2 regions of the Frigoribacterium sp. MCBA15_019 genome follow, and region 2 is predicted to be linked to the other one. Evidence: predicted binding sites of a transcription regulator. Region 2 holds the regulator's gene; the other holds the start of a gene.
What was found. The regulator HrcA, encoded in region 2, represses chaperone genes, less so after heat shock. The targets are predictions, from matches to a motif close to TTNGCACTCGNNNNNNNCGAGTGCNAA.
Positions count from the first base shown of each region.

Region 1: the regulator HrcA is predicted to act here: its motif matches at 2,066-2,092, upstream of groES (co-chaperone GroES).

Region 1 covers NZ_MJGS01000012.1:327,876-342,384, forward strand. Annotated here, with positions in the region: gene BIV04_RS10825 (acyltransferase) at 1-809, shown strand, start outside; gene BIV04_RS10830 (class I SAM-dependent methyltransferase) at 840-2,033, opposite strand; gene groES (co-chaperone GroES) at 2,178-2,474, shown strand; gene rarD (EamA family transporter RarD) at 2,671-3,651, shown strand; gene BIV04_RS10845 (ABC transporter substrate-binding protein) at 3,814-5,136, shown strand; gene BIV04_RS10850 (ABC transporter ATP-binding protein) at 5,605-6,327, opposite strand; gene BIV04_RS10855 (ABC transporter ATP-binding protein) at 6,408-7,523, opposite strand; gene BIV04_RS10860 (branched-chain amino acid ABC transporter permease) at 7,567-8,550, opposite strand; gene BIV04_RS10865 (branched-chain amino acid ABC transporter permease) at 8,563-9,918, opposite strand; gene guaB (IMP dehydrogenase) at 10,278-11,780, shown strand; gene BIV04_RS10875 (GuaB3 family IMP dehydrogenase-related protein) at 11,828-12,949, shown strand; gene BIV04_RS10880 (glycerol-3-phosphate dehydrogenase/oxidase) at 13,011-14,509, shown strand, end outside.
Region 2 covers NZ_MJGS01000001.1:482,903-497,411, reverse strand. Annotated here, with positions in the region: gene leuS (leucine--tRNA ligase) at 1-82, shown strand, start outside; gene BIV04_RS02360 (ComEA family DNA-binding protein) at 190-882, shown strand; partial or broken gene BIV04_RS17375 (ComEC/Rec2 family competence protein) at 1,236-2,663, shown strand; gene holA (DNA polymerase III subunit delta) at 3,330-4,364, shown strand; gene rpsT (30S ribosomal protein S20) at 4,482-4,742, opposite strand; gene BIV04_RS02345 (pyridoxal phosphate-dependent aminotransferase) at 4,987-6,138, shown strand; gene BIV04_RS02340 (DUF4190 domain-containing protein) at 6,193-6,501, shown strand; gene lepA (translation elongation factor 4) at 6,745-8,595, shown strand; gene BIV04_RS02330 (DUF1990 family protein) at 8,601-9,374, shown strand; gene hemW (radical SAM family heme chaperone HemW) at 9,377-10,603, shown strand; gene BIV04_RS17365 (DUF4870 domain-containing protein) at 10,742-11,245, opposite strand; gene hrcA (heat-inducible transcriptional repressor HrcA) at 11,426-12,448, shown strand; gene dnaJ (molecular chaperone DnaJ) at 12,558-13,670, shown strand; gene BIV04_RS02305 (16S rRNA (uracil(1498)-N(3))-methyltransferase) at 13,673-14,416, shown strand; gene BIV04_RS02300 (histidine triad nucleotide-binding protein) at 14,467-14,509, shown strand, end outside.

The DNA.
Region 1 (14,509 bases), on a different contig from region 2:
TCTTCCCGGCGTTCTGGGTGTGTCTCGTGCTCACCGCCGCCGTCTTCGCCCCGGTGTCGCTGCTCATCCGCGGTGTCCCCGCGCCGGACGGTTTCGTGGGCGACGCCGTCTCGTACGTCGTCCGCAACGGCCTCCTGCGCGTGTGGCAGTACGACATCGCGGGCACGCCCCTCGGCACGCCGGTCGAAGGGGCCTGGAACGGTTCCCTCTGGACCCTCGGCTGGGAGTTCGCCTGCTACCTCGGCGTCCTCCTGCTCGGTGTCGTCGGCCTCCTGCGCTCGCGCTGGGCCCTTCCCGCCGCCTACGTCCTCTGCACCGTGGGCGTGGCGGCGAGCACGTACGGCGGCATCCACAACTGGTACCTGACCAACGGGTCGCGCTTCGGCATCGTCTTCGTCGCGGGGGCCCTGGTCTACCGCTGGCGGAACAGCATCCCGGTCCGGCCCTGGCTGCTCGTCCTGGCCGCCGTGATCGTGCTGGCGTCGTCGGCCCTGCCCGACTACGGCCTGGTGGCCGCGCTCCCGCTCGCATACCTCGCGCTCGGCGTCGGCGCGCTCGTCACGCACCCGCGGGCGTCGATCCGCACCGACATCTCGTACGGCACCTACATCTACGGTTTCCCGCTCCAGCAGCTGCTCGCGACGGCGGGGGCGGCGGCGTGGGGCGTTCCGCTCTTCGCCCTGGTGTCGCTGGCGGCCACCTTCGCCGTGGCCACCCTCAGCTGGCACCTCGTCGAACGGCCGACGATGAAGTTCAAGAGACGCCGACCGGTCGTCGGCCCCACCGATCCCGTCGCGACGGTCGCCTGACCGCAGTCAGCCTCACCGACCCGCCCGGCGTCAGACCAGGCGCTCGCAGAGCAAGGCCGTGTGACGCCCCGCGACCCGGGTCAGCACGAGGGTCGCCGACCCGGTGCCCTGCAACGAGAGTCGTTTGCGGAACGTCGCGGGATCGACGTCGACCCCGCGCTTCTTGATCTCGAGGCGGCCGATGCCCCGCGCGCGCAGCTCGCGCTTCAGCGTCCGCTCGTCGAGCGGGAAGGTCTCGAGCACGCGGAAACCCTGCGCGAAGGGGGTGTCGACCCGCGCCTCCGTCGTCAGCCAGGCGATGTCGCGACTGATCATGCGGGCGTCGATCGACCGGGCCAGGTCGCCGATGAGGCGCGCCCGGATGACGGCACCGTCGGGCTCGTAGAGGTACTCGCCGAGGTCGCCCGGGTCCACGTCGTCCGAGTCGGCGGCGGCCGTCAGCTCGGACGCCCCGGAGGCGCTGACCACCAGCGCGGACCGGCCCACGCCCGGCCGCGCGAGCGGACCGAACCACACGCCCACCTCGACCACGTCGCGGTCGACCGAGATCCACTGGCACTCGGCGTCGGCCGGCAGCAGCTCGCGGTCGACGCCCGGGCCGAGCTTCACGCCGGTGGGCAGGCGGTCGGCGAAGCCGAAGGCGACGTCGAGGCCGGGGGACCAGTCGGCCGGGTCGGCGAGGCGCTTGGTGGCGGCGTGGCCGGCCGTCCGTCGCGCCGGGTCGAGGAAGACGCCCTCGACGCCCCCGAGGTCGGTGGTCGCGGCGTCCCCCTGCTCGACCCGCGACGACGGCCACGGCGCGAGGTTGTACGAGGCGACGGCCGCGGTGACCTCGTCGCGGTCGACGGCGAGCACGTCGAGGTCGAGCGCGGCGAACGCCAGGGCGTCGCCACCGATGCCGCAGCCGAGGTCGGCCACGCTGCCGATGCCCGCCGCGGCGTAGCGTCCGGCATGGCGCGCGGCGACCGGGAGGCGCGTGGCCTGTTCGAGGCCCGCCTCGGTGAACAGCATGCGGCTCGCGAACTCGCCGAACTTGGCCACCGCGCGGCCACGGAGCCGGGCCTGGGTGAGCACCGCCGACACGAGGGCGGGGGAGTGGCCCTGCTTGCGCAACGCGGCCACCGTGCCGACGACGTCGTCGCCGGAGGCGCCGCCCGTCGGCAGCGAGTCGAGCAGCCGCAGCCCCTCGGGCGAGAGGACTTCGAGCAGCTCGGAGGAATCCATGTCGTCCAGTGTGACGCACGCGGGCCGACGCGTTGGCACTCGGATTGACCGAGTGCCAGTCTCGTCCTACAGTTGTTCTGGCACTCGCCCCCGGCAAGTGCCAGCCCCCATGTTTTCGTAGCACCGAGAAAGAAGAGGTCACCCGTGTCGGTCAGCATCAAGCCGCTCGAAGATCGCATCGTCATTCGTCAGGTCGAAGCCGAGCAGACCACTGCTTCGGGTCTCGTGATCCCCGACACCGCCAAAGAGAAGCCCCAAGAGGGTGAAGTGGTGGCGGTCGGCCCGGGCCGCATCGACGACAACGGCAACCGCGTGCCGCTCGACGTCGCCACCGGCGACAAGGTCATCTACAGCAAGTACGGCGGAACCGAGGTGAAGTACGGCGGAGAAGACCTGCTCGTGCTCTCGGCTCGCGACGTCCTGGCGGTCATCGTCCGCTAGCACCTCGGCACGGCTCCGGCCGTGCTTCGCGACCCCGGTCGCCGTCCCGAAGGCCCCTGCTCCGGCAGGGGCCTTCGTCGTGTCGGCGACGTGGCCGCGAGCGTCCGCTCGTCCCCAGGCGTGATCGTCCGTCGATCGATCCACGGTGGCAGGAGTGGCCGTTCCGGTGGTGGGCGCAGCCACCTAGAGTCTCCTGGTGACCTCGACCCGCGCCTCCTCGTCCCCCTCCGCCCCGACCTCGGGGCTCGGCGTCGCCGGGGCCGGCGGGGCGGGTCTGGCCTACGCCCTGGGGGCCTACGGGCTCTGGGGCGTGCTGCCGGTCTACTTCCTGCTGCTGGCCCCGGCCGGCCCGTTCGAGATCGTCGCCTGGCGGGTGCTGTTCTCGCTCGTCTTCTGCGCGGTGCTGCTCGTCGTGACGGGGGCGCTGCGGTCGTTCCTGGCCCTGCTGCGGCAGCCCCGCGTGGTCGGCACCATGGGGCTGGCGGGGGCGTTCATCGTCGTCAACTGGACGGTCTTCATCTCGGCGACGCTCAGCGGGCACGTGGTCGAGGCGGCGCTCGGGTACTTCATCAACCCGATCGTCACGGTCCTGCTCGGCGTGGTGGTGCTGCGCGAGCGTCTGCGCACGACCCAGTGGGTGGCCGTCGGGCTGAGCGCCGTCGCCGTCCTCGTGATCGCGATCGGGGCGGGCAGGCCGCCGTTCATCTCGCTCGTCCTCGCGTTCTCGTTCGGGCTCTACGGCCTGGTGAAGAAGCAGGTCGGTGGTCGGGTCGACGCGGTCGGCGGGCTCACGCTCGAGACGCTGTGGATCGCACCCTTCGCGGCCGTCACCCTGATCGTGCTGCACGTGACGGGCCTCGGGGGCGGCGTCGTGCTGGGCACCGTGAGCGTCGGGCACACCCTCGCCACGGTCGGCACGGGCGTCATCACGGCCGTGCCGCTGCTGCTCTTCGCCTCGGCGACGCGTCGGCTGCCCCTGACGACCGTGGGGCTGACGCAGTACGTCGCCCCCGTGCTGCAGTTCGTGGTCGGGGTCGTCGTGCTCGGCGAGCACATGTCGACGGCGCGATGGGTCGGCTTCGCCATCGTCTGGGTCGCCTCGATCGTGCTCACCGTCGACATGGTTCGTGCAGGGCGGCGGTCACGTCGTCCGCTCGCGGTGGCGCCGACCGCCTAGAAGCGACCATCCCTCGCAAAGTCACGAATGGCTAACGAAACGTCACTTTGACGTCGAGAACACACGCCAGAAACATTCGACCCCTAGTTTCGGACCAATCGCGGCAGGTTCGACCGCCACCGGTCGGGCTGCACTGCCGCTGTCCACGAAAGGGTTCCACGGATGATCCGATCCAGCACCGCCCTCCGAGCACTGGCTCTCGCCGGCGCAGCCTCCGTGCTGCTCGCTGCCTGTTCGACGGCATCTCCCTCTGACGACGCCTCGTCGTCGTCGTCGGCCAAGGCCGATCCCGCCGCCAAGTGCGAGGTCGGTACGCCCAGCACCGATCCCTTCGCGATCGGCACCATGCTGCCGCTGACCGGAACCCTGGCCTACCTCGGCCCGCCCGCCATCGCGGGGGCGAACCTGGCCATCAGCGACATCAACGCCGCGGGCGGGGTTCTCGACCAGCCCGCCGAGATCTCGACCAGCACCGACTCGGGCGACAGCAACGACATGACCGTGTCGAGCAACGCCGCGACGGAGCTGATCGACGCCAAGGTGCCCGTCGTGCTCGGTGCCGAATCGTCGAGCGTCACGCTCAACGTGGTCGACCAGCTCACCAGCAACTGCATCATCGAGATCTCGCCGGCCAACACGGCGAGCTCGCTCAGCGGCTACTCGTCGTACTACTACCGGACCGCTCCGCCGGACTCGGTCCAGGGTTCGGCACTCGGCCAGCAGATCACGGCCGACGGCAACGCCAACGTCGCGTTCCTCGTCTTCAACGACACCTACGGCACGGGTCTCCGCGACTCGACGCAGAAGTCGATCGAGAGCTCGGGCGGCACCGTCGTCTACGGCGGCACCGGCAAGGGCGAGGAGTTCCCCCCCGGTCAGACCACGTTCTCGTCCGAGGTGTCCGCGGCCATCGCCGCCGAGCCCGACGCGATCGTCATCCTCGCCTTCGACGAGACCAAGTCGATCGTCCCCGAGCTGAACAGCCAGGGCTGGGACATGAGCAAGGTCTACATGTCCGACGGCAACACGGCCGACTACAGCGCCGACTTCGAGCCCGGCACCCTCGAGGGCGCCAAGGGCACGATCCCCGGTGCCGACGCCAGCGCCGACTTCAAGTCGAAGCTCGTGGCCGGCTACCAGGCGAGCGAGGGCGGCGAACTGGCCGACTTCTCGTACGCGGCCGAGTCGTACGACGCCGTCATCCTGACCGCTCTCGCGGCGCAGGCCGGTGGCGGCACCGACGCCGGGACGATCCAGGCCAACATGGCCGCGGTCTCCGGCGCGAACGGCGGCACCGAGTGCACCACGTATGCGGACTGCAAGACCGCGCTCGACGCCGGTGACGACATCCACTACACCGGCCCCTCGGGCATCGGACCGTTCAACGACAACAACGACCCGTCGTCCGCCTCGATCGGCGTCTACACCTTCGACGCCGACAACAAGCCCGTCTACCAGACCGGCATCGAGGGCAAGGTCGAATAACAGCACCTCGCACCACCCGGGGCCCGGCACGAGTCATCGTGCCGGGCCCTTCGGCGTGCCCAGGAGGCGCGGAGCCGGACCGCGGGCAGGTCGCGACGTCCGCGTCCTCCGGCACCGCGCCTCCTCGTCCCCGGCCCAGCCGGCCGTGGGGCCGCGCTCCCCTCTGCGCCGCGTTCCGTGCACCGCACCGCGTCGAGACCCGGTGTGCTGCACGAAACGCGGTGTGCAAGACGGCATGCCCCGGCACCGCGCCTCCTCGTCCCGGGCCCGCCGGCCGTGGGGGCCGCGCTCCCCTCTGTGCCGCGTTCCGTGCACCGCACCGCGTCGAGACCGGGTGCGCTGCACGACACGCGGTGCGCAGCCCCGGCGCCCCGCCCTGACGCCCAGCCCCGACGCCCCGCCGGGCGCACGCACGAGGCCCCGACCACGCCGGGGCGTGATCGGGGCCTCAGGGCGCCACCGGGGGCGTCAGGACGCGTCGACGTCCTTCGCGAGGGTGCCGAGGTAGAGCTCGATGACCTTGGGGTCGTCGGCCAGCTCGCGGCCGGTGCCCGAGTAGGCGTTGCGGCCCTGGTCGAGGACGTAGCCGCGGTCGCAGATCTGCAGGCAGCGGCGGGCGTTCTGTTCGACCATGATCACCGAGACGCCGGCCTTGTTGATGCGGCGGGTGCGGATGAACGTCTCGTCCTGGCGCACGGGCGACAGGCCGGCGGACGGCTCGTCGAGCAGCAGCACCTTCGGGTCCATCATCAGGGCCCGGGCCATGGCGACCGACTGGCGCTCGCCGCCCGACAGCGATCCGGCACGCTGGCCGCGACGATCGGCGAGCACCGGGAAGAGGTCGTAGATGACCTCGAGGCGCTCGGCGAACTTCTTGGGCCGCAGGAACATGCCCATCTGCAGGTTCTCCTCGATGGTGAGCGAGGGGAACACGTTGTTGGTCTGCGGGACGAAGCCGACGCCCGCCTCGACCAGCTTGTTGGCCTTGAGGTTCGTGATGTCGGTGCCGCCGAGGGTGACCGATCCCGAGTGGATCTTGACCTGGCCGAAGAGCGCCTTGAGCAGCGTCGATTTGCCGGCGCCGTTCGGGCCGATGATGCCGATCAGCTCGCCGGGGTAGCAGACGAGGTCGCACCCGTTGAGGATGTTGACGCCCGGCAGGTAGCCGGCGACGAGGTCCGTCGCGTTCATGACCGGTTCGACGCCGGCGAACTTCTCGGTGCCCGGGTGCTTGGGGGCGGTGGTGGCACCCGCGCCGTCCTGTGCCGTGCTCATCGCTTGTCTCCGCTCTGCCGTCCGTCGGACAGCTGGTCGTCGGCCGCGTTCGTGGCCTGCGGGGTCGAGGGGTCGGGGTGGCCGGGCAGGTCGCGTCCCGCGACGCCGCCGGTGGACGAGGAGGCGCTGGTCGCCTCGGCCGCGCGGGCCGCGTCCTCGCGCGCCACTTCTTCTTCCAGTTGTTCGAGCGTGGCGTCGTCGAGCAGCGAGTCGTCGCCCAGGTCGGTGTCGTGGTGCGCACCCAGGTAGGCGTCGATGACGGCCTGGTCGTCCATGACCGTGTCGGCCGGGCCCTCGGCCACGATGCGACCCTCGGCCATGACGATCACCCAGTCCGAGATGTGACGGACCATGTGCATGTCGTGCTCGACGAAGAGCACCGTGGTGCCGTCGTCACGCAGGCTCTGGATGTGCCCCAGCAGCGACTGCGTCAGCGCCGGGTTCACGCCGGCCATCGGCTCGTCGAGCATGATCATGGCCGGGTCGCTCATCAGGGCGCGGGCCATCTCGAGCAGCTTGCGCTGGCCGCCCGAGAGGCTGCCGGCGAAGTCGTCCTTCTTCTCGAGCAGCTTGAACCGGGCGAGGAGGTCCTCGGCCTTCGCCTCGATCTCTCGCTCGCGCTTGCGCCAGAGCGGCGCGACGATCGCGACGAAGAAGTTCTCGCCGGGCTGGTCCTTCGCACCGAGCAGCATGTTCTGCATCACCGTGAGCCGCGAGAGCGCCTTGGTCAGCTGGAACGTGCGTACCATGCCCGAGCGGGCGACCTTGGCGGCGCCGACGTTGCCCATGGCCTTGCCCTCGAACACCCACTTCGCGACGCCCGCGCCGCTGCGCTTGAAGGCCGTGGGGGCCGACGAGGCCTTGTCGAAGCCGGTCAGCAGGTTGAAGAAGGTCGTCTTGCCGGCGCCGTTGGGGCCGATCAGTGCCGTGATGGCACCGCGCTGCACCTCGACGTGGCCGACGTCGACGGCGGTCATCCCGCCGAAGCGTCGGACGACGTTGTCGACCGTGAGGATCGGGTCCGGCTTGGCCGACCCCGGGGTCCGCTCGACCGTGGTGAGCTTCGAGCGCAGGACGCTGCGGTCGTAGTCGTAGCCCTCGCGGCGGGGCAGCGTGCTGCCGCTCGGGGCCGGTCCGTTGGTGGTGCTCGAGGTGTCAGACACTGAACGCCAACTCCTTCTTCTTTCCGAGGATGCCCTGTGGCCTGAAGATGATCAGCAGCATCAGGGCGATGCCGACGAGGATGTACGAGAACTGCTCGGCCTGCTGGCCGTTCATGATGTTCGACGGGATGAAGTCGCCGGCGAGGGTCCGCACCAGCAGGCGGGTGACGAAGAACAGGATCGCTCCGAGCACCGGGCCGAACACGGTGGCCGCGCCTCCGAGCAGCAGGGCCGTCCAGATGAAGAAGGTCATCGACCGTCCCATGCTGTCCGGCTGCACCGAGCTCGGCAGCACGTAGATGATGCCGGCGAGCGACCCCATCAGCGCACCGAGCACGAGGGCCTGCATCTTGTACGAGTAGACGTTCTTGCCGAGGCTGCGCACGGCGTCCTCGTCCTCGCGGATGCCCTTCAGCACACGGCCCCACGGGCTGCGGCTGAGCAGGAAGACCAGCAGGCTGAGCAGGGCGACGATGCTCCAGCCGGCGATGCGGATCCACCAGCCGTTGACGCCGTTGTTCTCGTAGGTGAACCACAGGATCGTCGTCTGTCCGTCGGGCAGGGGCGACAGGGCGGTGAAGGCCTCGCGGTACGAGGCCCCGGGGATGCCGTTCGAGCCACCCGTCGTGGTCGTCAGGATGCTCGACCGTCCCACGTACCGGATGATCTCGGCCGAACAGATAGTGACGATGGCCAGGTAGTCGCCCCGCAGCTTCAGCGTCGGCACGCCGAGGATGAGCGCGAAGACCAACGAGCAGAGCAGCGCGATGATGACGGCGAGCCCGAGGGGCAGACCGTTGCTGATCGAGATGGCGAAGCCGTAGGCGCCGAGCAGCAGGAACGCCGCCTGGCCCATGTTGATCAGGCCGGTGAAGCCGAAGTGGATGTTCAGGCCGATCGCGGCGATGGCGAAGGCGGCCGTCGTGGGCGCGAGGGCCTCGGCGCTCAGCGCCCGCAGGAGTTCGATGAAGTACATGGTCGTGTCCCCTTAGCCCACTCGTTCTTTTCGCCCGAAGATGCCCTGTGGTCTGAACACGAGGATCAGGATCAGGATCAGCAGCGCCGTCGCGTACTTGAAGTCGCCGGGCAGCCAGATGTTGGTCAGCTCGACGATGATGCCGATGATCAGCGAGCCGACCAGGGCGCCGAAGGCCGTGCCCAGGCCGCCCAAGGTGACGGCGGCGAAGATCAGCAGCAGGATCTGCAGGCCGGTCATCCAGTTGACGCCGTTGAGCACGAGGCCGAGCATCACGCCCGACAGGCCGGCCAGGCCGGCGGCCAGCGTCCAGACCAGGCGGATGATGCGGTCGACGTCGATGCCCGAGGCCGCGGCGAGGGCCGGGTTGTCCGACACGGCGCGGGTGGCGCGTCCGGTGCGGGTCTTCAGCAGGAACAGTCCCGTGCCGACCAGCACGACCACCGAGATCGCCATCGCGACGTACGACTGGACGGTCAGGGTCACGCCGAGGAAGTCCACGGTGGTCGGGTTGTCGCGGTCGATGCGCACGGTGCCGGCGCCGTAGAAGTACTGGAAGGCGTACTGCAGGGCGATCGAGAGGCCGATGGTCACGATCATCAGCTGCGTGAGGCTGAGCCGGCGTTTCCGCAGCGGTTTCCAGATCGCCAGGTCCTGCAGGTAGCCCGTGGCCGCACAGATCACCGTGCTGAGCACCGCGGCCAGGATCAGCGGCATCCCGATCGAGGTGAACGAGTAGGCCAGCAGACCGCCGAGGGTCACCTGCTCGCCGTGCGAGAAGCTGCTGAGGCCCGTCGTGCCGTAGATCAGCGACAGGCCGATGGCGGCGAGGGCGAGCAGCAGGCCGAGCCGGATGCCCGAGGCGAACTGCTGCGCGAAGCGGTCCCAGTTGAAGCTCGTCGCGGCCGCCTCGCCGCTCGTGGCGCCTTCCTCGGCGGTGAGGGCGAACAGGGCGCTCGCCGTGGCCCCGAGGTTCACGGTCACGGTGCGCTCGGCGTTGTCGGCGTTCACCAGGAACTGGCCGTCGGGCAGGGTGTCCTGGTCGACCGTGACGGTGTAGCTGCCGGCCTCGGTCACCGCGATGCTCCATCGACCGGTGTCGTCGGTGGTCGCGGTCTGCTCGTCGCCGGTCGCGTTCGTCGCGATCACGTCGACGTCCGAGGCGGGCTCCCGCTCGCTGTCGTTGATCGTGCCCTGGATGCAGCCGGTCGTCGCGTCGGTGGTGCAGGCGGCGGCCGCGGCGTGGGCGGCCGTCGGGGCGAACGCCCCCATGAAGGTCGCCAGGAGTCCGAGCAGTACGGCTGAGGCCGTCACGATCAGGGACTGCCGCAGCCGTGGCCGCGACGCGATGGTCGTCGAGAGTCTCACAAAACCTCCTGGTGGGAAGCGCCCCGTCGAGATTCGGGCGGTCTCGTTCTGCTCCCGGGGCGTCGTCGTCGCTGACAGTAACTCCGCTGTGTGTCGAGCATGTTTCAGGTGCGAGACGGAGTGGAGTCGGTACAGAATCCCCCATGTCGAGCGAGAATCACGAATCTTCCGTGTGTCGGATCGGTAACGGTGCCGTTCCGTTGCGTCCCCGGGGGCCGCGCCGCGCCTCCTCGTCGTCCGCGAGGGACGCGCCCGACAGGAATGCAGGAGGCGCGGGCTGGGTTAATATCGACTACCGGACTCGACGGCGAACCGGTGCCAACCCACCCACCCTCATCTCGCTCCTTCGAAGGGGACTCATGGACCAGCCGGACCCGTTCGGATTCATCGGACTCACCTACGACGACGTCATGCTGCTTCCGGGCCGCACCGACGTCATCCCGAGCGAGACCGACACCTCGTCGCAGCTCACCAAGCGCATCCGGGTCGCGGTGCCGCTGCTCTCGGCCGCGATGGACACCGTGACCGAGTCGCGCATGGCCATCGCCATGGCGCGCCAGGGCGGCATCGGCATCATCCACCGCAACCTCTCGATCTCCGACCAGGCCGCGCACGTCGACAAGGTCAAGCGCAGCGAGTCGGGCATGATCACCAACCCCGTCACGACGACGCCCGACGCCACGGTGGCCGAGGTCGACGCGCTCTGTGGGCAGTTCCGCGTCTCGGGCCTCCCGGTCGTCGAGGGCGACGGCACGCTGGTCGGCATCATCACCAACCGCGACATGCGCTTCGTCTCGCCGTTCGAGATGTCGACGACGCTCGTCCGCGACGTCATGACGAAGGCCCCGCTGATCACCGCACCCGAGGGCGTCGACCCCGACTCGGCGATCGCCATCTTCGCGCAGCACAAGATCGAGAAGCTGCCCCTGGTCGACGAGGCCGGGCACCTGCGCGGCCTCATCACCGTCAAGGACTTCGACAAGAGCGAGAAGTACCCCGACGCCACGAAGGACGACGAGGGTCGCTTGCGGGTCGGCGCCGCGATCGGCTTCTTCGGCGACGCCTGGGAGCGCGCCGGTGCCCTGCGTGACGCGGGGGTCGACGTGCTCGTGGTCGACACCGCCAACGGCGAGAGCTCGGGCGAGCTCGACATGATCCGCCGCATCAAGGCCGACCCGAGCTTCGCGCACATCGACGTGATCGGTGGCAACGTCGCCACGCGCAGCGGTGCCCAGGCGCTGATCGAGGCCGGCGCCGACGCCATCAAGGTCGGCGTGGGGCCGGGGTCCATCTGCACCACCCGCGTCGTCGCGGGCGTCGGCGTGCCCCAGGTCACGGCCGTCTACGAGGCGTCCCTCGCCGCACGCGAGGTCGGCGTCCCGGTCATCGCCGATGGCGGGCTGCAGTACTCGGGCGACATCGCCAAGGCCCTCGTGGCCGGCGCCGACACGGTCATGCTGGGCTCGTTGCTCGCCGGTTGCGACGAGAGCCCGGGCGACCTGGTCTTCGTGGGCGGCAAGCAGTTCAAGAACTACCGCGGCATGGGCTCGCTGGGTGCAATGCAGACCCGGGGCAAGAACACGTCCTACTCGAAGGACCGTTACTTCCAGGCGGACGTGCCGAGCGACGACAAGCTCATCCCCGAGGGCGTCGAGGGCCAGGTGCCCTATCGCGGCGCGCTCAACAACGTCGTGTACCAGCTCAGCGGCGGACTGCGTCAGTCGATGTTCTACGTCGGCGGGCGCACCGTGGCCGAGCTCAAGTCCAAGGGCAAGTTCGTCCGCATCACCGCGGCCGGCCTGAAAGAGAGCCACCCGCACGACCTCCAGATGGTCGTCGAGGCCCCGAACTACCGCCGGTGATGCCGCCGGGCCGGGGGCTCGACCCCCGGCTCCGGTAGGGTGGCACGGTGACTGAGGTAGAGATCGGCGTCTCCAAGCGAGCCCGCCGCGCGTACGCGTTCGACGACATCGCCATCGTTCCGAGCCGGCGTACGCGCGACCCGCGCGACGTCTCGGTCGGCTGGTCGATCGACGCGTTCCAGTTCGAGTCGCCGGTCATCGCCGCGCCCATGGACTCGGTGGTCAGCCCCGCCACGGCCATCCGCATCGGCCAACTCGGCGGCCTCGGCGTCCTCGACCTCGAGGGCGTCTGGACGCGGTACGACGACCCCGAACAGGTCCTCGCCGAGATCCGCGAGCTCTCCGACGACGATTCGGTCGCCCGCATGCAAGAGATCTACAGCGAGCCGATCAAGCCCGAGCTCGTCCGCGACCGCCTCGCCGAGATCCGGGCAGCCGGGGTCACCGTCGCCGGTGCCCTCAGCCCGCAGCGCACCCAAGACCTGTACCAGACGGTCGTCGACGCCGGCGTCGACCTCTTCGTCATCCGGGGCACGACGGTCAGCGCCGAGCACGTCTCGAAGAGCAGCGAGCCGCTCAACCTCAAGAAGTTCATCTACGAGCTCGACGTCCCCGTCATCGTCGGCGGGGCCTCGACCTACACGGCCGCGCTGCACCTCATGCGCACCGGTGCCGCGGGCGTCCTCGTCGGGTTCGGGGGCGGCGCAGCCAGCACGACCCGCGCCTCCTTGGGCATCCACGCACCCATGGCGAGCGCCGTGGCCGACGTGGCGGGCGCACGCCGCGACTACCTCGACGAGTCGGGCGGACGCTACGTGCACGTCATCGCCGACGGGGGCCTCGGCACCTCGGGCGACCTGGTCAAGGCCATCGCCTGCGGTGCGGACGCCGTCATGCTCGGTGCCGCGCTGGCACGGGCCGACGACGTGCCCGGTGGCGGCTACCACTGGGGCGCCGAGGCGCACCACCCCGAGCTGCCCCGCGGTCGCCGCATGCACGTGGGCACGATCGGCTCGCTCGAGAAGATCCTCTACGGCCCGGCCACGACGGTCGACGGCACGTCCAACATCATGGGTGCGCTGCGACGCTCGATGGCGACCACGGGTTACAGCGATCTCAAAGAGTTCCAGCGCGTCGAAGTGGTTGTGGCCCCCTACCAGCCTCACTAGCGTTTGATGGGGTGGTCCGGTCGAGAGACCGGGCCGACCGAATCCAACGATGGAGGCTCGCATGGCCAAGTCCGCGTCCGTTTCGCTCTCCACGAAGCTCGGCCCCGACGAACGGGCCGCAGCCGTCGAGGCGTTGAAGACGAAAGAACTCGACATCCTCGTGATCGGGGGTGGCATCGTCGGTGCGGGTTCCGCGCTCGACGCCGTGACCCGCGGGCTGAGCGTCGGCATCGTCGAGGCCCGTGACTGGGGCTCGGGAACGTCGAGTCGCTCGTCGAAGCTCGTTCACGGGGGCATCCGCTACCTCGAGCAACTGAACTTCCGTCTCGTCCGCGAGGCCCTGATCGAGCGAGGCCTGCTGCTGCAGCGTCTCGCGCCGCACCTGGTCAAGCCCGTGCGGTTCCTGTACCCGCTGAGCAAGCCGGTCTACGAGCGGTTCTACATCGGCGCCGGCATGGCGCTCTACGACATCTTCAGCTGGACCGGAGGCCGCCCGCCCGGCGTTCCCCACCACCGCCACCTCAGCAAGACGCAGGTGCTTCGCGCCATCCCGAGCCTGTCCAAGGACGCGGTCGTCGGTGGCCTCACCTACTACGACGCTCAGGTCGACGACGCCCGCTACGTCTCGTCGCTGGTGCGTACCGCGTCGAGCTACGGCGCCCACGCCGCGAGCCGCATCCGGGTCGAGGGCTTCGTCAAGGTCGGCGAGCGGGTCGTCGGCGTGAAGGCCCACGACTACCAGACCGGCGAGCACTTCGAGATCCGGGCCAAGCAGGTCGTCAACGCGACCGGCGTCTGGACGGACGACACGCAGGCGATGGTCGGCGAGCGGGGTCAGTTCAAGGTGCGCGCGTCGAAGGGCGTGCACCTCGTGGTGCCGCGCGACCGCATCCACTCCGACATGGGCATGATCTTCCGCACCGAGAAGAGCGTCCTGTTCGTGATCCCGTGGGGCCGTCACTGGCTCGTCGGCACGACCGACACCGACTGGGACCTCGACAAGGCCCACCCCGCGGCGACGGCGGCCGACATCGACTACATCCTCGAGCACGTCAACAAGGTCATGGCTGTGCCGCTCACCCGTGCCGACGTCGAGGGCGTCTACGCCGGTCTGCGTCCGCTGCTGGCGGGCGAGTCCGACCAGACGTCGAAGCTGTCGCGTGAGCACATCGTCGCCCACACCGTGCCCGGGCTCGTCGTCGTGGCCGGTGGCAAGTGGACCACCTACCGGGTCATGGCCGAGGACGCCATCGACGAGGCCGTCGCGGCCCTCGACGGTCGCATCCCGTCGAGCACGACGATGGAGATCCCGCTGATCGGCGCCGAGGGCTACCACGCCGCGTGGAACAAACGCGGCAAGATCGCCAAGGCCTTCGGCGTGCACAAGGTGCGCATCGAGCACCTGCTCAACCGTTACGGCACGACGACGGACGAGATCCTCGACCTGATCCGCGACGACCCCTCGCTCGCCGAGCCCCTGCCCGGGGCCGACGACTACATCCGGGCCGAGGTCGTCTACGCCGCGAGCCACGAGAGTGCCCTGCACCTCGAAGACGTCCT
Region 2 (14,509 bases):
CGTGCAGCGCGCGATCGGTGACAAGCAGATCGTCAACGTCATCGTGCGGGCGCCGCGCCTCGTGAACATCGCGGTGAAGTAGCCGTCCGGGGGCGCGTCTCGTCCCCACCCCGCAGACGGCCGTCCTGGTTCCCCAGGGCGGCCGTCGTCGTCCGTGCCGGCGGTCGCGCGCTCGTACCGTGACGGGTCATGACCGTCAGCTTCCGCACCGCCGTCGACCCGTCCGAGCCGGGTGGTCCGCGATGGCGCGTGGGGCTCGGCGCGGTCGTCGTCCTGCTCTTCGTCGTGCTGGCGGTGAGCGTCGCCGTGTCGGCGTTCGCCACCCGAGGAGGCGCGGCGGACGAGCTCGTGACCGTCGAGCCGAGCACCGGGGCCGAAGCCGGCGCAGGGGCCGGCACCGCGCCTCCCGGGGGTGCCTCGGTCGTCTTCGTGCACGTGCACGGCCGGGTGGCGGCGCCCGGCCTCTACGAGCTGCCGCACGGCGCCCGCGTGGTCGACGTGGTCGCCGCGGCCGGCGGGTTCACGGCCGAGGCCGACCAGGCGGCCGTCAACCTCGCGCGGGTGCTCGTCGACGGCGAGCAGCTCCGGGTGCCGGCCGTGGGCGAGAGCGTGGACGACGGGGTGGCGGGCGGTGGTGACGCGGCGGCGGGTGGACCGGCGGCCGGGGGTGGGGCGGCACCCGGTGGTGGGGGAGCGGTCGATCTCAACCTCGCGGACGACGCGGCGTTGCAGACCTTGCCCGGGGTGGGCCCGGCGACGGCGGCGGCCATCCTGGCGTGGCGCGACGAGAACGGGCGCTTCCGCAGCGTCGACGACCTGCTCGGCGTGCCGGGCATCGGTCCGAAGACGCTCGAGACGCTGCGCGACCGGGTGCGGGTGTGACACCCGGTCGCGTCCTCGACCTGCGGCTCGGGGTGCCCGTGGCCGTGGCGTGGGTGGGGCTCGCGGTCGGCTCGACCCGGCCCGGGCTGCTGCCCGTCGTGACGGCGGTCGCCCTCGTCGTCTGCGTCGTCTCGGTCGGACTCGTGGTCGTGGCGCGGGTGGGCGTCCTGGCCGCCGGGCAGGTGCTGCTGGTGGTCGCCCTGAGTGCCGGGGCGTGCGCCGGACTCACCGGCCAGGCGGCGGTGCGCGACGACCGCCGCCACCCGTCGGGGCTCACGACCTCGGTCGGGCACGCGGTCACCGTCGAGGGGCGACTGCTCGACCGGATCGAGGGGCGGGCCGACGTCCTGACCATGTCGGTCGACCGCCTCGACGTCGGCGCGGGGACCGTGGCGCTCGGGGCTCGTGTGCCGGTGCGGGTGTTCGGGGCGCGACTCGACGGTGGCGGCTCGGTCGAGATCGGGGCCGGCGTCTCGGCCCGGCTCGTGCTGGCCCCGGTGAGGTACGGCGAGTCGGTCGCGTTCGAGGGGCGTGCGGTCGAGCCGCTCGGCGTCCACGCCGAGCCCGGACGGGCGTCGTCCTGGTCGAACGGGCTCCGGTCGGCCTTCCGCGCCGTGGCCGCGGGTCTGCCGGGCGACGGCGGGGCCCTGCTGCCCGGGCTCGCCATCGGCGACACGTCGGGTGTGCCCGACGACCTCGACGACGACATGAAGCAGGCGTCGCTCAGTCACCTGACGGCCGTGTCCGGGTCGAACTGCGCGGTGCTCGTCGCGCTCGTGGTGCTCGTCGGGTCGTTGCTGAAGGTCCCGCGGTTGTTGCGGCTCGGGGCGGCCGTCGTCGTGCTCGTCGCGTTCGTCGTGCTCGTCACGCCCGAGCCGAGCATCGTCCGGGCCACCGTCATGGCGGTGCTCGTCCTCGTGCACCTCGCCGTCGCCCGACCGATCGCCGGCGTGCCCGTCGTCGCGCTGGCGGTCGCCGGGCTGCTGTTCACCGACCCGTGGTTGGCCCGCGACCTCGCCTTCGTCCTGTCGGTCCTCGCGACGTCGGGGCTGGTCGTGCTCGGCGGGCCGCTGACCGCCCTGCTGGCGCGCCTCGTGCCCGAGCCGGTGGCGGCGGCCCTCGCCGTGCCCACGGCCGCGCAGCTCGCCTGCCAGCCCGTGCTGCTCGCCCTCGAACCGAGCATCGCCCTACACGGCGTCGTCGCGAACGTGCTCGCCGGCCCGGCGGCTCCGGTGGCGACCGTGGGCGGGCTCGTCGTCTGCGTGCTCGCGCCCTGGGTGCCCGGGGCGGCCACGGCCGTCGCCTGGGCCTCGTGGCTGCCGTCGTCCTGGGTGGCGGCCGTCGCCCGGTCGGCGGCGAGCTGGCCGGGCACGCGACTCGGGTGGGACGCCTCGGCGCTCGGCGTCGCCTCTCTGGTCGGCCTCACGGCCCTCGTCGTCGTCGCCGTGGTGGCCCGGGCCCGGGGGCGCACGCGAGCCGTGGCGGCGACGCTGCTGGTGGGCGTCCTGGTGGCGACCGTCGGTGTGGTGGGTGGGCGCACCGTGGTGACCCGCGCCTCCGTGCCCGACGACTGGGTCGTGGCCCAGTGCGACGTGGGACAGGGCGACGCCGTGCTCGTGCGCAGCGGACCGGCCGTCGCCCTGATCGACGTGGGCGACGACGAGGCCGCCCTCGACCGATGCCTCTCGACGTTCGGCGTCCCGCACGTCGACCTGCTCGTGCTCACCCACTTCGACCGCGACCACGTCGGGGCGATCGACTCCGTGGTCGGTCGGGTCGGCACGGCTCTCGTCGGGCCCGTGGGGCGCTCGGACGACGCCGGGGTCGTGACGGCGCTGCGCGACGGTGGTGCCGAGGTCCAGGAGGCGCGGGTCGGCACCCGAGGGCGTCTCGGCCAACACACGTGGCGGCTGCTCTGGCCGCCGGCCGACATCCCCGCCGGCAACGACGCGAGCCTCGTGCTGCGCGTCGACCCCGGCGCGGCCTGCCGGGTCGGATGCCTCTCGCTGCTGGCCCTGGGCGATCTCGGCGAGACGGCGCAACGCCGCCTGGCCTCGTCGCCCGACGGTGAGGAGGGGCTCGGGAGAGTCGACGTCGTGAAGGTCTCGCACCACGGGTCGGCGGACCAGCACGCCGAGCTGTACGAGCGGGTGGCGGCCCGCGTCGGGCTGATCGGCGTCGGGGCCGACAACTCGTACGGGCACCCGACCGACGTCGCGCTCGACCTGGTCCGGCACGGCCGGGGAGTCGTGGTCCGCAGCGACGAGGCCGGTCAGGCCGCGGTCACGCCCGTCGACCGTGGGGACGGCGACGTCGCCCTGCGGATCTGGCGGGAGCACGCGGGGCCCCGGGACCGTGACGACACGTCGGGCACGTCGGTGGCGTCCTCTAGCATCGGAGGTGGCGCGGCGGGCCCCGCGTCCGTGGGACGACGTCCGAGAGGCAGCATGGCAGCGCGAGCGAGTGGCAAGACGGCGAAGAAGGCCTCGGTCGCGATCGACCAGGTGGGGTGGGACAGAATCCGACCCGCGGCCGTCGTGCTGGTGAGCGGGCCCGAGCAGTTCCTCGCCGATCGTGCCTCGCGCCAGCTTCGCGACCAGCTCGCCGCCGAAGACCCCAGCCTCGAGGTGCACGACCTCGAGGCCGACCACTACCAACCCGGCGAACTCGTGACACTGGCGAGTCCGTCGCTCTTCGCCGAGCCGCGTCTCATCCGCGTCTCGAACGTGGAGAAGTGCACCGATGCGTTCCTCACCGAGACGCTGCGCTACCTCGAGACGCCCGCCGACGACACGACGCTGGTGTTGCGCCACGGGGGCGGGGTCCGCGGCAAGAAGCTGCTGGACGCCGTCCGGGGCGGCACCGGCGGCGGCCTCGAGGTCGTCTGCGCCGAGCTCAAGAAAGACACCGAGAAGCTCGCGTTCGCGGCCGCCGAGTTCGCCGCCGAGCGACGACGCATCTCGCAGGGGGCCCTGCGGGCACTGGTCACGGCCTTCAACGACGACCTGGCCGAGCTCGCCAGCGCCTGCCAGCAGCTGATCAGCGACGCCGCGGCCGAGATCACCGAGGCCACCGTCGAGAAGTACTACTCGGGCCGGGTCGAGACGAACGCCTTCAAGGTGGCCGACGCGGCCATCGCCGGTCAGCAGGGCGAGGCGCTCGTGCTGCTCCGCCACGCGTTGTCGACCGGGGCCGACCCCGTGCCCGTGGTGGCGGCGTTCGCGATGAAGATCCGCACGATGGCCAAGCTGCAGGGTTCCTACGGCGGCTCGGGTCAACTCGCCTCACGCTTCGGGCTCGCCCCGTGGCAGGTCGAGCGGGCGCAACGAGACCTCCGTGGCTGGTCCGAGGACGGGCTGGGTCGGTGCATCGAGCTGCTCGCCGAGACCGACGCGGCCGTCAAGGGCGCCGAACGCGATCCGGTGTACGCACTCGAGCGGATGGTGACCATGATCTCGACGCGCGGTGCCCTGCTGTCGTGAACCGCGCCTCCTGACCGTCCGGGCGTCGATCCCGCCGGCGTCCGGGTACGACGAAGGCCCCGTCTCGATCGAGACGGGGCCTTCGTCGTCGAGCCCGGGGGCTCGGGGGAGGGGAGCCTAGAGGGCGCCGACCTGCTTCGCGATGGACGACTTGCGGTTCGCGGCCTGGTTCTGGTGGATGACGCCCTTGCTGGCGGCCTTGTCGAGCTTCTTCGACGCGAGGAGCAGAGCCGAGGTGGCCTTGTCCTTGTCGCCGGCGGCGATGGCCTCGCGGGTGGCGCGGACGGCGGTCTTGAGCTCGCTCTTGACGGCGCGGTTGCGGTCCTGGGCCTTCTTGTTGGTGCCGATGCGCTTGATCTGCGACTTGATGTTTGCCACGTGAACTACTTTCTGGATTCTGTGTCTCGGACGGGTGTGCGCCAGCCGAGCGTCCGACCGACGTGAATCGGTGGACCCGGTGCTGCCGCCGGTGATGGCCACCGGAGCGGCTCTCGGCTGCGATCGCGTTCCGCCACTGCAGACGTAACGCGCAAGCCAACAGGCAACGTTACCAGCAGCAGGCCCGACTCTCAACGAGCGTCGGCCCGACGGCGTGCCGTGTCGTGCGTAGTACCGTGCCATCATGCCCCAGCTCGCGCCCCACATGACCACCGTGCCCGCGTCCGGAATCCGTCGGGTGTTCGAGCTGGCGGCGCAGCTCGACGGTGTCGACATGCTCGTGGTGGGCGAGCCCGACGTTCCCGTCGCCCGCCACATCGCCGACGCCGCGCGCCGCGCCTGGGCCGACGACCGCACCGACTACACGCCGAACGGTGGCATCCCCGCCCTGCGCGAGGCGCTCGTGGCCAAACTCGCCCGCGAGAACGACGTGCACGTGGACCTCGAGCAGGTCTGGGTCACCGTCGGCGGGACGCAGGCCCTGCACCAGACGATGGGACTCCTGCTCGCGGCGGGTGACGAGGTCCTCGTGCCGGACCCCGGCTACACGACCTTCACGATGAACGCCCACATGCTCGACGCCGTGCCCGTGCCCTACACGCTGGCGCCCGACCTCGACTTCCGCCCCGACCTCGACGAGCTCGAGAACCTCGTCGGGGACCGCACTCGCGCCCTGATCGTCAACAGCCCGTCGAACCCGCTCGGCGTCGTCTACCCCGAAGAGACGCTGCGGCGCCTGCTGGACTTCGCCCGCCGACACGACCTCTGGGTGATCAGCGACGAGGTCTACGAGTACTTCACCTACGGGCTTAAGCACGTCAGCCTCGCCTCGCTCGACACCGACGACCGGGTGTTCAGCGTCTTCTCGATGAGCAAGACCTACGCCATGACGGGCGTACGGGTCGGCTACCTCGTGACGCCGAAGGGCCTCGCCGAGACGATGCGCACGGTCCAGGAAGCGGCCATCAGCTGCGTCGCCGAGCCCGACCAGCACGCCGCCCTCGCCGCCGTCACGGGGGATCATCAGCCCGTGGCCGACGCCCGCGAGCACTACCGGAGCAACCTCGACCTCGCCACGGCGCTGCTCGCCGAGCGGGGCATCCGGTACCTCGAACCCAGCGGCGCCTTCTACCTCTGGATCGACGTGAGCCACGCCTCGCAGGGCGACGTCGCCGGGTGGGCCGAGCGGTTCCTGCTCTCGGAGCGCGTTGCGGTCGCACCGGGCAGCGCGTTCGGCCGCAGCGGCGAGGGGTGGATCCGCGTGTGCCTCGCGTCGTCGCCCGAGGTGATCACCCGCGGTCTCGGCAAACTGCCCGCGCCGGGCGACCCCCGCTGAGATCCGGGGGTCAGCCCCCTGGGGTCGCGGTGAGGGGCTTCCTAGGCTCGGAACATGACGAACCAACCCGTACACACCACCGTCTCCGCCTCCACCACCGGCGTCCGCTCGCCCCTCGCCGTCTGGAGCCTCGTCCTCGGCCTCGCCTCGATCGGCTTCGGCTTCACCTTCGTCGTCCCGATCGCCGGCCTCGTCCTCGGCATCCTGTCCCGCCGTCGTGAGCCCGAGCGTCGCACCATGGCGCTCGTCGGCATCATCTCGTCCGCCGTCATGCTCGTCGGCACGCTGATCGCCCTGTTCATCGGCCTGGCCGTCGTCGGCGGCGCGGGCGTCATCGCACTCCTCCCCGGCACCGCCGCCTGACCCGCGGCCCCGCCGACCGGTCCGCTCCGCCCCCGCCGACTCCGCAGCCCGGCCCGCCCCTCCCGCGTCGGCAACTCCTGCCCGCCGTCGCAGCCCGAGCGGCGGATCGGGGAGGCGCGGTGTCGTCCGCGGCACCGGGCAGGAGTTGCCGAGGGGCGGGCTCCGCGCGGCCCGACGCCCGATCCGTCGCCCGGGCGTGGGAGAATCGTGCGGTACCCCCGCCCACCACCCCCAGAGGATCGTGTGAGTCCCCAAGCAACCCGCGCACTCGAGCCGGCGTCGACCGAGCCCGAGTCCCTCCGCAACTTCTGCATCATCGCGCACATCGACCACGGCAAGTCGACCCTGGCCGACCGCATGCTCGGCATCACCGGCGTGGTCGAGTCGCGCGCGATGCGTGCCCAGTACCTCGACCGCATGGACATCGAGCGCGAGCGCGGCATCACGATCAAGAGCCAGGCCGTGCGCATGCCGTGGGAGCGCAACGGCGAGACGTTCGCGCTCAACATGATCGACACCCCCGGCCACGTCGACTTCAGCTACGAGGTCTCCCGCTCGCTGGCCGCCTGCGAAGGCGCGATCCTGCTGGTCGACGCGGCGCAGGGCATCGAGGCCCAGACCTTGGCGAACCTCTACCTGGCACTCGAGAACGACCTCGAGATCATCCCGGTGCTCAATAAGATCGACCTCCCGGCGGCCGACCCCGACAAGTACGCCGCCGAGCTGGCGGGCCTGATCGGCGGCGACCCCGCCGACGTCCTGCGGGTGAGCGGCAAGACCGGCATGGGCGTCGAGGAGCTCCTCGACCGCGTGGTCGATCGCATCCCCTCGCCCGTCGGCGTCAAGGACGCACCGCCCCGCGCGATGATCTTCGACTCGGTCTACGACAGCTACCGCGGCGTGGTCACCTACATCCGCATGATCGACGGCACCCTGCACCCGCGCGAGAAGGTGCAGATGATGTCGACGAAGTCGACGCACGACATCCTCGAGATCGGCGTCTCGTCGCCCGAGCCCGTCCCCAGCCAGGGTCTGTCGGTCGGCGAGGTCGGCTACCTCATCACCGGCGTGAAGGACGTCCGCCTCTCGAAGGTGGGCGACACCGTCACGACGTCGGCCAAGCCCGCGACCGAGGCCCTCAGCGGCTACACCGAGCCGCTGCCCATGGTCTTCTCGGGGCTGTACCCGATCGACGGCAGCGACTACCCCCTCCTGCGCGAGGCGCTCGACAAGCTCAAGCTGTCCGACGCCGCGCTGGTCTACGAGCCCGAGACCTCGGTGGCCCTCGGCTTCGGCTTCCGATGCGGGTTCCTCGGCCTGCTGCACCTCGAGATCGTCACCGAACGCCTCGACCGCGAGTTCGGCCTCGACCTGATCACGACAGCGCCGAGCGTCATCTACGAGGTCACCACCGAAGACAAGAAGACCGTCACGGTCACCAACCCCAGCGAGTTCCCGGGGGGCAAGATCGCCAGCGTCAGCGAGCCCATGGTCAAGGCGGGCATCCTCGCGCCCAAGGACTACGTCGGCGTGATCATGGAACTCTGCCAGCAGCGCCGCGGCACCCTGCTCGGCATGGAGTACCTCGGTGAGGACAGGGTCGAGATCCGCTACGCGATGCCCCTCGGCGAGATCGTGTTCGACTTCTTCGACAGCCTCAAGTCGAAGACCGCGGGCTACGCCAGCCTCGACTACGAACCCATCGGCGACCAAGAGGCCGACCTGGTCAAGGTCGACATCCTGCTGCAGGGCGAACAGGTCGACGCGTTCAGCGCGATCGTGCACCGCGACAAGGCCTACGCCTACGGGGTCCTCATGACGGGTCGGCTGCGCGAGCTCATCCCGAGGCAGCAGTTCGAGGTGCCCATCCAGGCCGCCATCGGTGCCCGGATCATCGCCCGCGAGAGCATCCGCGCCATGCGCAAGGACGTCCTGGCCAAGTGCTACGGCGGCGACATCTCGCGCAAGCGCAAGCTCCTCGAGAAGCAGAAAGAGGGCAAGAAGCGCATGAAGACCATCGGTCGGGTCGACGTGCCCCAAGAGGCCTTCATCGCCGCCCTCAGCGGCGACGTCGAGAAGAAAGACAAGAAGTAGGGCGCATGCGTCGAGCCACCCACACCGAGACCCGCACGACCTACGGCGAGGTCGGGGCGACGCAGGCCCCCGACCTCATGCAGTACCCGCCGAAGGGCTTCAAGCCGGCCGAGTACCGTGCCCGCGTCGGCCACGGCGACGCCCGCTTCGCCGCGGCCTGGATCGCCACCATGACCTGGCAGATCCAGGAGCGCAGCGGCATCCGCGTCCGGGTCGACAGCGTGCCGCCGGCCGACGAGAGCGAGTACACGCCCGTCCAGTTCGACGAGCACGGACAACCGGTCGACGCGGCCGAGTGGGCGACCGCGCGCGACGAGTCGCGGTACTCGCCCGACGGCACGCCCTTCCTCACGGCGGGCACGACGGCCACGCTCAGCATCGAGGCCTACGGGCGCACGGTCGAGGCGCCGGTCCGCGTCGTCTACGTGATCGACGAACCGAAGCGCAAGGGCTTCGCGTACGGAACCCTCGACGGCCACCCCGAGAGCGGCGAGGAGTCCTGGATCGTCGACCAGACCGACGACGGTTCGGTCTGGCTGTCCATCCGGTCGTTCTCGAAGCCGTCGAGCGCGAAGTGGCGCCTCGTGGCCCCCTTCCTGCGGCGCACGCAGGCGCAGTACACGAAGCGGTACCTGCGGGCCCTGAGCCTCAACGACAAGGGCGAGCAGACCGACGAGGTCGTCGTCGTCGAGGACACCGAGGCCGGGGTCGGCGATCCCCGCGGTGACGACCGGCCCCCGACCGGCCCGCGCGGCGACGCTTCGGGAACCGGCGCCTGACGGTGCCCGGAGCCCTTCCCCTCGGCGATCCCGCCCCCGCCGACGGCCGTCTGCCCGAGACCGTCGCGGTCGGCGCGCACGACCGCAACTTCGGGGTCTACCTGCACGTCCCGTTCTGCCGCGTGCGCTGCGGGTACTGCGACTTCAACACGTACACGGGCGACGAACTGCGGGGCGCACGCCGGGACGATTACGCCGGGCAGGCCGTCGCCGAGATCGAGCTCGGGGGCCGGGTGCTGCGCGAGGCGGGGCTGCCGCCGCGCCGCGCCTCCTCGGTGTTCTTCGGCGGGGGCACACCGACGATGCTGCCCTCGGGCGACCTCACGTCGATGCTGCACGCGATGGTCGACACCTGGGGTCTCGAGCCGGGTGCCGAGGTGACGACCGAGGCGAACCCCGACTCGGTCGACGCCGTGTACCTGCAGCAGCTCGCCGACGCCGGGTTCACGCGCGTCAGCTTCGGCATGCAGTCGGCCGTGCCGAGCGTGCTCGCCACCCTCGAGCGCACGCACGATCCCGAGCGCATCCCGTTCGTGGTGCGCTGGGCCCGCGACGCCGGGCTGGACGTCAGCCTCGACCTCATCTACGGCACGCCCGGCGAGACCCTCGACGACTGGAGGCGTTCGCTCGACGTCGCCCTGGAGCAGCAGCCCGACCACCTCTCGGCCTACTCGCTGATCGTCGAGGACGGCACGAAGCTCGCCCGCCAGATCAAGCGCGGCGAGGTACCGATGCCCGACGACGACACGGCGGCCGACATGTACGAGATCGCGGACGACCGGCTCGCCGCGGCCGGGTACGACTGGTACGAGGTGAGCAACTGGTCCCGTGGTCTCGAACACCGCTCCCGACACAACCTGGCCTACTGGCAGGGCCACGACTGGTGGGGCGTCGGCCCGGGCGCGCACAGCCACGTCGGCGGCGTCCGCTGGTGGAACGTCAAGCACCCGGCCGCGTACCAGCAGCGCATGGCCGCGGGTGAGTCGCCGGCCGCCGGTCGCGAGACCCTCGACGACGAGACCCGTCGGGTCGAGCGTGTCCTGCTCGGGGTGCGCATCCGCGAGGGGCTGCCGACCTCCGAGCTCGACGACGACGGTCGCCAGGCGGTCGCCGGACTCATCGCCGACGGCTGGGTCGAGGGGCGCCCGGCCCTGCAGGGTCGCGTGGTGCTCACCCGCGAGGGTCGCCTGATGGCCGACGCCGTCGTGCGACGCCTGCTGCCCGACTGACCGCGCGCTCTGATCGAGTCGCGCTCTCGATCGGCGTCCCGAGGTGGCGGACCGAGGAGGCGCGGGCCGGGAACGCCGGAGGCGCGGCTCCCGGGGGAGTCGCGCCTCGCGTCGTGCCCGTCCGGGCCGGTCGACCGTCTACTTGATGAACTCGATGGTCAGCGGGTACTTGTACCACTGGCCCTTGTTGGCCGCGACGGCGGCGATGATCGAGAAGATGATGACGAGGATGCCGGCGACGAGTGCCAGCACGCCTCCGATGACGATGACCGACAGGATCGCCGAGATCACGTAGACGATGGCCATGGTGATCTGGAAGTTCAGCGCCGTCTTGGTGTGCTCCCGGATGAACGGGCCGCGGTCCTTCAGCACCAGGTAGCCGACGAGAGCCGGGACGAACGCGAAGATGATGCCGCCGAGGTGGATGAGCGTGGCCCAGAGCTTCTCGTCCTCGGGGCGCATCGCCTGCACGGGCTGCGGCTGGTAGCCGGGCTGCTGGCCGTAGCCGGCGCCGGGCTGCTGGCCCTGACCGTAGGGCTGACCGGGCTGCTGGCCCTGGCCGTAGGGCTGGCCGGGCTGCCCGTTCTGGCCGGGTCGACCGTTCTGCGGGCCGTTCGGCTGGGCGGGAGGGGTCTCGGTCATGGCTGCACCTGTTCGTGAGTGTCCTGCGGATGTCCCCGCCACCCTAGGGCAGCCGGGCGCGGCGCGAGTAGGCCTCGCGACGGAGGTGTCGTACGATTGGCAGTCCGGCACGTCGAGTGCCAGGCCCGGTCGCCCGGCGTGCGGACGACCCGGGGGGCGTCGAGCGAAGAGAGGTGCGACATGGTCTCCGAACGCGGTCTCGAAGTGCTGCGCGTCATCGTGCATGACTACGTCGCGTCCCGCGAGCCGGTGGGGTCGAAGTCCATCGTCGAGCGACACCAGTTCGGCGTCTCGGCGGCGACGATCCGCAACGACATGGCGCTGCTCGAAGAAGAAGAGCTCATCGCGGCCCCGCACACCTCGTCGGGTCGCGTGCCGACCGACAAGGGCTACCGGCTCTTCGTCAACCAGCTCGCCGACCTGCGACCGCTCAGCGCCGCCCAGCGTCAGGCCATCGAGACCTTCCTCGGCGACTCCACCGACCTCGACGAGGTGCTGGGGCGGACGGTCCGACTGCTGTCGCAGCTCACCAACCAGGTGGCGCTGGTGCAGTACCCCACCTTCTCCCGGGCCCGCGTGCGTCACGTCGAGCTGGTCAGCCTGGGCGACGACCGCGTCATGACGGTGCTCATCACCGACAGCGGCCAGGTCGAACAGCGGGTCGTCGACATCCGAACCGCCGTCGACGAGTCCTTCCTGTCCGAGTTGCGGGCCGCCATCAACGCCGCGGTCGGCGGACGGCCCCTGGGCGAGGCCTCCACGGCCCTCACCGACCTGCCGACGCGCTTCCGCCCCGACCTCGCGGCGATCGTCGGCGTCGTCGTCGCGAGCCTCACCGAGCAGATCGCCGCCGGACGCCAGGACCGCCTGGTCATGGCCGGCGCGGCGAACCTGGTGCGCACGGGCGACGACTTCAGCGGCGACCTCTTCCCGGTGCTCGAGGCGATCGAAGAGCAGGTCGCCCTGCTGCGGTTGTTCGGCGAGATGCAACTCGACGCCGTCGACGTGGCCGCGAGCATCGGGCGCGAGAACGCCTCGTTCGGGTTGTCGCAGGCGTCGGTCCTGGCCAGCGGGTACTCGACGCAGGGCAGCGAGATCGCGAGGCTCGGCGTCCTCGGGCCCATGCGCATGGACTACTCGACCAACATGGCGGCCGTGCGTGCCGTCGCCCGCTACCTGTCGTCGCTGCTCGCCGAGCGGTAGCCGACCCCGACGGCCCCGGCCGTCCCACGACCCCCATCCCCGTCCCGGTCCGCCGGGCCCGGCCCCGCCGGGAAGACCACCACACCACACCAGAGGCAGACGAGAACCAGTGGCAGATCATTACGACGTCCTCGGAGTCGACCGTCAGGCGACCCCGGAAGAGATCAAGAAGGCGTACCGCAAGCTCGCCCGCGAGCTGCACCCCGACGTCAACCCCAGCCCCGACGCGTCCGAACGCTTCAAGGACGTCACGCACGCCTACGACGTGCTCAGCGACCCGCAGCAGCGTGAACGCTACGACCTCGGCCCGCAGCCCGGTTTCGGCGGCGGGGGAGGCGGGGCCGCCGGCTTCGGCGACATCTTCGACGCGTTCTTCGGCGGCGGCGGCCAGGGTCAGCGCCAGGGCCCTCGGTCCCGGCGCGAGCGCGGGCAGGACGCCCTGCTGCGCCTCGAGGTCGACCTCGAGGACATCGTCTTCGGCACCCAGCGCGACATCGAGGTCGACACGGCCGTCCTCTGCGACACCTGCAGCGGCTCGTGCTGCGCACCCGGCACCTCGCCGCAGACCTGTGACATCTGCGGTGGTTCCGGGCAGATCCAGCGCACCGTGCGCTCCCTGCTCGGCAACGTCATGACGTCGAGCCCGTGCGGCACCTGCCGGGGCTACGGCACCGTCATCCCGAACCCCTGCCCGACCTGTCAGGGGCAGGGCCGCGTGCGGGCCCGTCGCTCGATCCCGATCGACATCCCCGCGGGCGTCGACACGGGCCTCAGGCTCCAGCTGCCCGGTCAGGGCGAGGTCGGCCAGGCCGGCGGCCCGAACGGCGACCTCTACCTCGAGGTCAAGGTGCGCCACCACGACACCTACAGCCGCAACGGCGACGACCTGCTGGCGACGCTCGAGGTGCAGATGGCCGACGCCATCCTCGGCACGTCGACGACGCTCACCGGGCTCGACGGCGAGATCGAGGTCGAGATCAGGCCCGGCACCCAGAGCGCCGACATCATCACCGTGAAGGACCGCGGGATCACGCGTCTGCGCGGAACGGGTCGCGGCGACCTCAAGATCGGCGTGCAGGTGGTCACCCCGACCAAGCTCAGCCACAAGGAGCGCGAGCTGATCGAGAAGTTCGCCTCCGGCAGGCGCTCCCCGGCTCCCGAGCTGTCGCACTTCCAGCAAGGCCTGTTCGGCAAGTTGCGCGACCGCTTCCTGAACTTCTGATCGTGGCGCACTTCTACCTGGTCGACGACCTGGTCGCCGCCGAGGTCGGTTCGACCGTCGAGCTGACCGGTTCCGAGGCGCGGCACGCGGTCACGGTCAGCCGCGTGCGGGTGGGCGAGGCGCTCACCCTCGGCAACGGTCGGGGCTTGGTCGTCCAGGGTGAGGTGACCGAGGCGGCTCCCGAGCGCTTGGTGCTGCTCGCGACGCGGGTGGTGCGGCACGAGCCGCCGACGACGCGGCTGGTCCTCGCCCAGGCCCTCGCCAAGGGCGACCGCGACGAGCTCGCGGTGCAGGCCGCGACCGAGCTCGGCGTCGACGAGATCGTGCCGTGGGCCGCGGCCCGCAGCATCTCCCGGTGGGAGGGCCCCAAGGTCGCCAAGGGGCTCACCCGCTGGTCGACGATCGTGCGCGAGGCGACCAAGCAGTCCATCCGTCCCTGGGCACCCGAGGTGTCCGGGCTCGCGACGACGCGGCAGCTGGCCGAGCGCGCCTCCCGCGATCTCGTGCTCGTGCTCGAGCCGTCGGCCGAGCAGGCGCTCACGGCGGTCGACCTGACCGCAGGAGGCGCGGTGCCCGACCGTGTCGTCGTGGTCGTCGGTCCCGAGGGCGGGGTGTCGCCCGCCGAACTGCAGCAGCTCGCCGAGGCGGGTGCCCGCGCCGTGCGCCTCGGGGACGCCGTCCTGCGCACCTCCACGGCCGGCCCCGCCGCGCTCTCCGTCCTGAGCGCGCGTCTCGGCCGCTGGTGACCTCGACGCCCCCGTGGGCCGTGTCGGCGGTCGTCGCTACGATGGGCAGCATGTCCGAGACCTCCGACGAGCCCACCGTCTTCAGCCGCATCG